Regions from separate parts of the Bradyrhizobium sp. ma5 genome, predicted to be linked through region 2. Evidence: predicted binding sites of a transcription regulator. Region 2 holds the regulator's gene; the other holds the start of a gene.

Region 1 (4,414 bases), 3.2 Mb from region 2:
GCCGCTCGCCAGTCCGTTCTCGAATAGCCTGCTCAGCGCGCGGCCGGCTTCCATCGCCCGGGTGACGAGTTCGGCGTTCTCCTCGTGGATCGCCCACATCCGGTCTTCGATCTTTTCGCGCAATTCGGCGGTCGCGGCCTCGAAGCGCGCTTGCGTGCCGGCCTTGCTGCGGTCGCCGATCCTGATCCGGCAGGCGCCGACGTCCTGCAAGGTCGCGGTCAGCGTCTCATGGGTCGGCAGCTTCTCGGCATCGGGGCCCCCGATCAGGATGCCGTCCATCGCGATCTCGTAGACCGGCGCGGTGACGATGCCGCGCGCGGTCGTGATCTCGATTGTGAGGCTGCAGGGCAGGCGCTCGTTCTTGCGCGGATCGCCGCGCTCGTCCTGGCGCAGCAGCACCGCGCAGCGCGCCTTCAGCTTCTGGGCGAACGCGGTCACCGCCTTGCCGGCCTTCGCGACATTGTCGCCATGCGCGGCGGCTTCCTGGGTCGCCGAATCGATCTCGCCGGCGCTGGTGCCGACCGAGACGATGAAGTGGGAGGCGGAGGCCGCGTTCTGGCCCATCTCGCCGGTGATCTGGTTCTGCTCGGCGACGGCGCCGTTGACGTTCTCGAATACCGGACGGATCTTTTCGATCGCCTGCGAGATGCGGTGGACGGCGTCTGCCGATCCGGTGGCGTCCTTTTGCAACGCCTCGATCTTGCGGGTGATCTCTTCCGTCGCGCTCTGGGTCTGTACCGCGAGCGCCTTGACCTCGGTGGCGACCACCGCAAAGCCCTTGCCGGCCGCGCCGGCGCGCGCCGCTTCAATGGTCGAGTTGAGCGCCAGCAGCGTGGTCTGCCGCGCGATCTGCGCGATCAGATTGACGACATTGCCGATCGCGGCCGAGGATTCGCGCAGCCGATCGACATTGGCGGTGGCCTCGCGCGCCGCCGCCGCGGCGTCGTCGGCGAGCTGGCTCGCGCTGCGCACCTGCGCCCCGATGCCTTCGGCGGAATGGGTGAAGCGGTCGGCGGCTTCGGAGAACGTCGTCGCGGTGCTCTGCGCATCGCTGCTGCGGCCGGTCAGCGCGTCGGTGCGGGCGCGGATGGTCGCGAGCTTGGCTGCCGTCGCCTCGGCGCCGTCGGCCACCGAGCCCGCGGCGCGCTCAAGCTGGCGGATCATCGCCCCGAGCTCGAGTTCCAGCAGCTCCAGGATTTCCTTTGACGAATCCTTGGCCGAATCAGTCTCGGTCGAGGCTTCAGCCGCGGTCGGAACCTGCGCGGCGGCCGACGCAGCCGGCGCCGGCTCTTGCTTTCGAAACAAACCGAACGCCATGGGGGGCTCTTGGAAAGTTGCGGCGGGATGGGGCGATCCTCGCATCCGGGCATGAAGTCATGGTTAACAAGTGCCTCATATTCCGGCTTGCGGTAGTATTCTCGGGCCGGACGGCCCCTGCCGACCTTTGATTTTGACCGCCAGGGGCCTATAAGGCCGCGTTTTCCACCCCTGTTCAGACCCTACGCTCGAAGAGACGTCGCATGGCCGGCCATTCCCAATTCAAGAACATCATGCACCGCAAGGGCCGGCAGGATGCCCAGAAGTCGAAGCTTTTCGGCAAGCTGGCCCGCGAAATCACCGTGGCGGCCAAGCTCGGCACCCCGGACCCGGCGATGAACCCGCGGCTGCGCGCCGCTGTGGTCGCGGCCCGCGCCGAGAACATGCCCAAGGACAATATCGACCGCGCCATCAAGAAGGCGATCGGCGGTGAGGGCGAGAACTATGACGAGATCCGCTACGAGGGCTATGGCCCCGGCGGCGTCGCTGTCATCGTCGAGGCGCTGACCGACAACCGCAACCGCGCCGCCTCCGACATCCGCTCCTTCTTCACCAAGTCGGGCGGCAATCTCGGCGAAACCGGCTCGGTCGCCTTCATGTTCGACCACACCGGCATCATCGAATACGACGCCAAGGTCGCTTCCGACGACGCGATGCTGGATGCCGCGATCGAGGCCGGCGCCGATGACGTGGTCTCCAGCGAGGCAGGTCACGAGGTCTATGCCTCGCAGGACACCTTCCGCGAGGTCGCAAAGGCGCTGGAAACGAAGTTCGGCGAGCCGCGCAAGGCGGCGCTGACCTGGAAGCCGCAGAACACCGTCGCGGTCGACGACGAGACCGGCGAAAAGCTCTTGAAGCTGATGGACCTGCTCAACGAGCACGACGACGTGCAGAACGTATACGCCAATTTCGAGGTGTCCGACGCGCTGCTCGCGAAGATGGGCGGCTGACAGCCTCGTTGATGGTCTCAAACTCCGCTGTCATCGCCCGACTCGATCGGGCGATCCAGTATTCCAGAGACCGTCATCTGATCCGAGAGGCCGCGGGGTACTGGATCCCCCGCTTTCGCGGGGGATGACGAGCAAGGGCGGGATGATGAGCGGGGCCGACGGCGACCGCGGCAGGGGACGAACTTCCGTTTGTGTTTCGTTCTCGCAGGCTAGGCGGTATCACTTCCCCATGACATCGCAGCCGATTCGCTCTCCCGTCCGCATCATCGGTATCGATCCGGGTCTCCGCCGCACCGGCTGGGGCGTGATCGAGACCGAGGGCAACCGCCTGGTCTATATCGGCTGCGGTTCGGTCGAACCGCCGGAAGATCTGCCGCTGGCGAGCCGGCTGCTCGCAATCCATGAGGGGCTTGCCGCCGTGCTCGGCGACTACCGGCCGGCGGAGGCCGCGGTCGAGCAGACCTTCGTCAACAAGGACGGCGTTGCCACGCTGAAGCTCGGCCAGGCCCGGGGCGTCGCCATGCTGGCGCCCGCAATGTTCGGTATCTCGGTCGCCGAATACGCGCCGAACCAGGTCAAGAAGACCGTGGTCGGCGCCGGTCATGCCGAGAAGAACCAGATCCAGGTAATGCTCAAGATCCTGCTGCCGAAAGCCGAGCCGCCGTCCGCCGACGCCGCCGATGCGCTCGCGATTGCGATCACCCACGCCCATCACCGCCAGAGCATCGCGCTGCGCCTCAGGGTGGCGAACCTATGATCGGCAAGCTCAAGGGCCTGATCGATTCCTATGGCGAGGATTACGTGATCCTCGATGTCGGCGGCGTCGGTTATCAGGTGCATTGCGCGAGCCGCACGTTGCAGGCGCTGCCACAGCCGGGCGGGGCGGCCGTGCTTTCGATCGAGACCTATGTCCGCGAGGACCAGATCAAGCTGTTCGGCTTCCGCTCGGATCTCGAGCGCGAATGGTTTCGTCTGTTGCAGACCGTGCAGGGCGTCGGCGCCAAGGTCGCGCTCGCGGTGCTCAGCACGTTGCCGCCGACCGATCTCGCCAATGCCATTGCGCTGCGCGACAAGGCGGCGGTGGCGCGGACACCGGGGGTCGGGCCGAAGGTCGCCGAGCGCATCGTCAGCGAATTGAAGGACAAGGCGCCGGGCTTTGCCGATGTCGATCCCGCGGTGGTGCAGTTGTCCGGCGCGATCGACAGCAACCGCGCGCCGCGCCCGGTCACCGACGCGATCTCCGCGCTGGTCAATCTCGGCTACGGCCAGCCGCAGGCCGCCGCCGCCATCGCCGCCGCCTCGCGCAGCGCCGGCGAGAGCGCCGAGACCGCGCAGCTGATCCGGCTGGGGCTTAAGGAATTGTCGAAGTGAACCTGCGCTCGATATCGTGCATCATTCACGCTGGGCGCGTCACTGCGTTCCCTCCCCCCTTGCGGGGGAGGGTTAGGGAGGGGGGTGCCGCGGCGGCAGTCTTCGTGTGGCCCCCCTTCCCCAACCCCTCCCCACAAGGGGGAGGGGAGCCTAACCACCACCGACGTGGCTTGCGTTGTATTGGTCTGCGAACATGAACACGCCCTCGCGCATCGTCACGCCCGAACGCCGCTCCGACGATGTCGGCGACACCGCACTGCGTCCGCAGTCGCTGACGGAGTTCGTCGGCCAGGCGCAGGCGCGCAAGAATCTCTCGATCTTCATCGAGGCCGCCAAGAAGCGCGGCGAGGCGCTCGATCACGTGCTGTTCGTCGGGCCTCCGGGCCTCGGCAAGACCACGCTGGCGCAGATCGTCGCGCGCGAGCTCGGTGTCGGCTTCCGCGCCACCTCCGGTCCCGTGATCGCGAAGGCCGGCGACCTTGCGGCGCTGCTTACCAATCTGGAAGAGCGCGACGTGCTGTTCATCGACGAGATCCATCGCCTCAGCCCGGCGGTCGAGGAAGTGCTCTATCCCGCGATGGAGGATTTTCAGCTCGATTTGATCATCGGCGAAGGCCCTGCGGCGCGCTCGGTGAAGATCGAACTGTCGAAATTTACTCTCGTCGGCGCGACGACGCGCGCGGGCCTGCTCACCAATCCGTTGCGTGACCGCTTCGGCATTCCGATCCGGCTCAATTTCTACACGGTGGAAGAGCTGGAGAAGATCGTCACCCGCG
Region 2 (4,414 bases):
GATTGCCCCCTTGCTCGCGACCGCCGCGAAGCGGATGCCGCTGTACGCCTTCTCCAACACCAATCCGGCCCATGTCGCGCATTTCTCAGCCGTCCATACCGAGTTGCTCGGCCATTTCCGAACGGTCTTCCTGTCCTCGACGATCGGCCACCGGAAACCCGACGCCGAGGCCTACGATCATGTGGTAAAAGCCATCGGCGTGCCGGCGTCGCGGATCCTGTTCTTCGACGATCTGGCCGCCAATATCGACGGCGCGCGGGCGCGCGGCCTTCATGCCATCCACGTGACATCGACGGATGACGTGGCAAGGGCTCTGACCGCACTTGGTATGTAATTAGGAATTGAGGAGCTCTGAGCGTGGCCCTGATGCCGGTTGCCGATGCCCTGTCCGCCGTCCTTGCCGGCGCCGACCCGCTGCCGGAGGAGATGGTCGCGCTCGATGCCGCCTACCATCGCACCCTGGCGCGCGACCTCGCCGCGCGGCGCACCCAGCCGCCGCAGCCGATGTCGGCGATGGACGGCTATGCCGTGCGCGCGGCCGACGCTGGTGATCTGAAGGCCCGGCTCAAGGTGATCGGCGAAGTCGCCGCCGGCCGGCCGTTCGAGCGGACGGTAGGCCCGGGCGAAGCGGTTCGGATCTTCACCGGCGGCGTGGTCCCCCATGGCGCCGACGCCGTCATCATCCAGGAAGACACCGCCGTCGACGGCGACCACATCACGATCACCGAGCTGGCTGCCGCCGGGCGGCACATCCGCCCGGCCGGCGTCGACTTCCGTGAGGGCGACGTGCTGCTCGCCGCCGGCAGCCGCCTCTCCGACCGCGCGCTGTCGCTGGCAGCCGCCATGAACTATCCGGAGCTCGCGGTGCACCGCCGCCCGAAGGTCGCGGTGCTGGCGACCGGCGACGAACTGGTGATGCCGGGCTCGGAGCCCGGTCCCGGCCAGATCGTCTATTCCAACGGTTACGCGCTGCGGGCACTGGCGCGCGCCGAAGGCGCCGACACCGTCGATCTCGGGGTTGCCGCCGACACGGTGGAAGCCACCACCGCCGGCATCCGCCGGGCGCGCGAGACCGGCGCCGACATCCTGATCACGACCGGCGGCGCCTCGGTCGGCGACCACGACCTGGTCAAGCAGTCGCTGGAGGCCGAGGGCGTCAAGATGGCGTTCTGGCGGATCGCGATGCGGCCCGGCAAACCGATGATGCATGGCCGGTTAGGGGCGATGCGAGTGATCGGCCTGCCCGGCAATCCGGTGTCCTCCTATGTCTGTGCCTTCCTGTTTCTGGTGCCGTTGATTCGGGCGCTGAGCGGCCAAAAGACTGTCCATCATGCCCGCGCCAGCGCATTGCTCGGCCGCGACCTCGCCGCCAACGACCAGCGCGAGGACTATCTGCGCGCACGCCTCGAGGCGCGCGACGACGGCACGCTGATCGCAACGCCTGTCATGCAGCAGGACTCGTCCCTGCTCGGGAATCTCGCTGCGGCACGGGCACTTCTCGTGCGTCCGCCGTTTGCGCCTGCCGCCGGCAAAGGCAGCGAATGCGAGATCCTGACACTGCCCGAGTGACGGCGCAGACGGCATCGCTTGAGCGCTTGCCCGTTACGTTCACCGGAAATTAAGTGGTTGCGGAACACATATCGAACATATAGTGTCCGTTCATGATTTGTTTCGAGTACTGGTGTCTACAAACGGGAGACCATCCAGGAAGCGCTTGTACCGAGCACCGCGCTCCTGAGGTCAGGCCCCGCCTGCAGGCCCACCTGAAGAGTCTCGGAATCGAACGACGCTACCAACCGGGGGAATACTCGAGATGCTCACGCGCAAACAGTACGAACTACTGCGTTTCATCAATGAACGTCTGAAGGAGGCCGGCGTACCGCCCTCGTTCGACGAGATGAAGGATGCGCTCGATCTGCGCTCGAAGTCCGGAATCCACCGCCTGATCACTGCGCTTGAGGAGCGCGGCTTCATTCGCCGCCTGCCCAACCGCGCCCGCGCCATCGAGGTCATCAAGCTGCCCGAGCTCTCGGCCGGCAGCGGCAACGGCCGCCGCGGCTTTACCCCGAGCGTCATCGAAGGCACCCTTGGCAAGCGCAGCAGCTCGCCGCCGATCGCCGAGGACGACGGCAACCGTCCGGTCGCGGTCCCGGTGATGGGCCGGATCGCCGCCGGTACGCCGATCGAGGCGCTGCAGACCCGCAGCCACACCATCAGCGTGCCGCCCGACATGCTCGGCGCCGGTGAGCACTATGCGCTGGAAGTGCGCGGCGACTCGATGGTCGATGCCGGCATCCTCGACGGCGACATGGCGCTGATCCAGCGCAACGACGTCGCCAACACCGGCGACATCGTGGTGGCGCTGATCGACGAGGAGGAAGCCACCCTGAAGCGCTTCCGCCGCCGCGGTGCATCGATCGCGCTGGAGCCGGCCAATACCGCCTATGAAGTGCGCATCCTGCCGCCGAACCGGGTCCGCATCCAGGGCAAGCTGATCGGCCTCTATCGCAAATACTGATGGCGGCAGGGAACGAGCAACACATCGGATCGTTCCTTGAAAGATAGCGTAACGTGCGGCCTGCCCGATGCGCTCCGATACCTCTCACGCAGCGTCGCGTGTTTGTGATCGGGGCGTTTCGTCGAGCAGTCGTACAATCGCCTAGAAACGAGGAGACACTCGTTCGCTATCGTCCACTCTGGTAGAGGCCCTATGCCTCAAGGAGAGGCACGGGTCGCTACCTCGAATAGAGGAGCCATCCGATGTGTGACTATAGTCTGCACGCCGTGGCGTCGCGCCCCGCCATTGTTGGAGAGACGCTGATCACCACGACTTTCCGCGGCACGTCGACCCGCGGCTTTGCTTCGGAGAACGATCCGACTGTCGCGGTCTGCATGCTGCCGGGCACCGAGCTCGCTTTCGCCGAGAACGTTCGCTACGACAGCCGCTGGATCTGGACCAAGACGATGAATTTCCGCGTCGGCGTGTTCAACGAGGTTGAGCCCGACGTTCCCGATCGCCATCATGACGCGGTCGAATTCCCCGACGGCAGCCATGTGCTGGTGACCCAGCTGGTCGAGGGACAACGCGTCAGCGTGCTGCAATTGCCGGCGCTGCATCCGCCGGTCGAGCAGAAGCCGAAGGTTGTGGAGCGGCGGCCCTCCGCATTTGCGTCGCTGTTTTTGGGTTGAACGCATCGTCGCCGCGGAATGAGTAATCCGGCGGCGAAGGACCTAACCGATTTCGAGCGACCCCGGACGCCGGGCTCCGGGGCGCAGCAGGAGAATTGCGTCGGCGCGCGCCTTGGCGCATCATTGGGTACGGAGGACGTGCACTCACGGAAACCTGCTCAGTGGTCGACAAGGTCACATGGCAAAAGGCTGGACGCGTCACGGAGCCGGGCCGCTACATGTTCCGGTTCGGCTGGCTGACGGTGACGGCTGACGACCTGAAGGTCTGGGAGCAATTCCCGGAGGCTTCCTTCACCCTCGTCAAGAAGCCCGACGCCGGCCCCGACTCCGACGAATTCCATCTCGGCCTGTTCGAGCTGCCGACCGGCCCCTCACCCGACAATGGCTAATCCTGGGCGGCTAGTCTTCGCCCTGCAAATCGGTCTCGGCCGGTGTCGCATCGACGGCGGGCCGCGGCGCGCTGGCAGGTGTGCGCAGCGTGGTCTCGCTCTCGCCATCGCCGGGAACCGCCGGTGACCACGGCCGGTCGATCCCGCCGGGCTTGACCGCGTCGATGGCGTAGCCGTCCCTGATGCGCCGCAGCACCAGCGCGCCGTGGCGCCGCAACCGCTCGGCATCGATCACCGAGGCCGCGCAATCCTTCGGCGCCGGTCGCGCGCTCACGATCAGCGCCGCACGCTCGCAGTCGTCGGCCAGAGCCTCGGGCCGGCTCGCCAGCGCGACGAAGGCGCCACCGGGACCCTGCGTCACGCAGCCGCTCGGATCGCAGGAGACGCCCTGGCCGAGCGAGGCGTCCGTGGCGGTCCGCGCATCGGCATCCGCCACCAGCCACTCCTTGACCAGGAAGGCGTCTTTCGCGCTGTGCATCAGATGCAGCCGGCCGTCGCCGCCCCGCACCGCGACATTGCGGCCGTCGGCGGAGACCAGAACGTCCGGCTGCGGCACCCGCACCGCCCAGACCGAGGCCACCACCAGCAGCACGGCGCCCGACCAGCGCAGCTGCGAACGCAACAGCCCGAGCAGGATCAGGCCGGCGCTTGCAACGATCATCGGCCCGACCCCGAACGCCGCCATCCGGCCGACCGCGCCCGGGAGCGCCGCGACCCATTGCGTCACCAGGATCATCCAGTCGATGCCGAACCCCATGATCGCCCAGAACACGCCGTCGAAGCCGAACGGCATGGCGAGCAGCCCGAGCAGCCCGGCCGGCATCACGACCGCCGAC

What was found. The regulator LexA, encoded in region 2, represses DNA repair genes until DNA is damaged. The targets are predictions, from matches to a motif close to TGTTCNNNNTGTGTTCNG.
Region 1: a site for LexA is predicted at 2,449-2,466, ahead of ruvC (crossover junction endodeoxyribonuclease RuvC). Genes of this name have one in related genera too.

The regions. Positions count from the first base shown of each region.
Region 1 covers NZ_CP170156.1:8,010,406-8,014,819, reverse strand. Annotated here, with positions in the region: gene ACE103_RS37830 (methyl-accepting chemotaxis protein) at 1-1,317, opposite strand, end outside; gene ACE103_RS37825 (YebC/PmpR family DNA-binding transcriptional regulator) at 1,521-2,267, shown strand; gene ruvC (crossover junction endodeoxyribonuclease RuvC) at 2,497-3,024, shown strand; gene ruvA (Holliday junction branch migration protein RuvA) at 3,021-3,638, shown strand; gene ruvB (Holliday junction branch migration DNA helicase RuvB) at 3,832-4,414, shown strand, end outside.
Region 2 covers NZ_CP170156.1:4,833,154-4,837,567, forward strand. Annotated here, with positions in the region: gene ACE103_RS22390 (HAD family hydrolase) at 1-334, shown strand, start outside; gene glp (gephyrin-like molybdotransferase Glp) at 358-1,569, shown strand; gene lexA (transcriptional repressor LexA) at 1,814-2,518, shown strand; gene ACE103_RS22405 (hypothetical protein) at 2,761-3,189, shown strand; gene ACE103_RS22410 (hypothetical protein) at 3,351-3,578, shown strand; gene ACE103_RS22415 (ComEC/Rec2 family competence protein) at 3,589-4,414, opposite strand, start outside.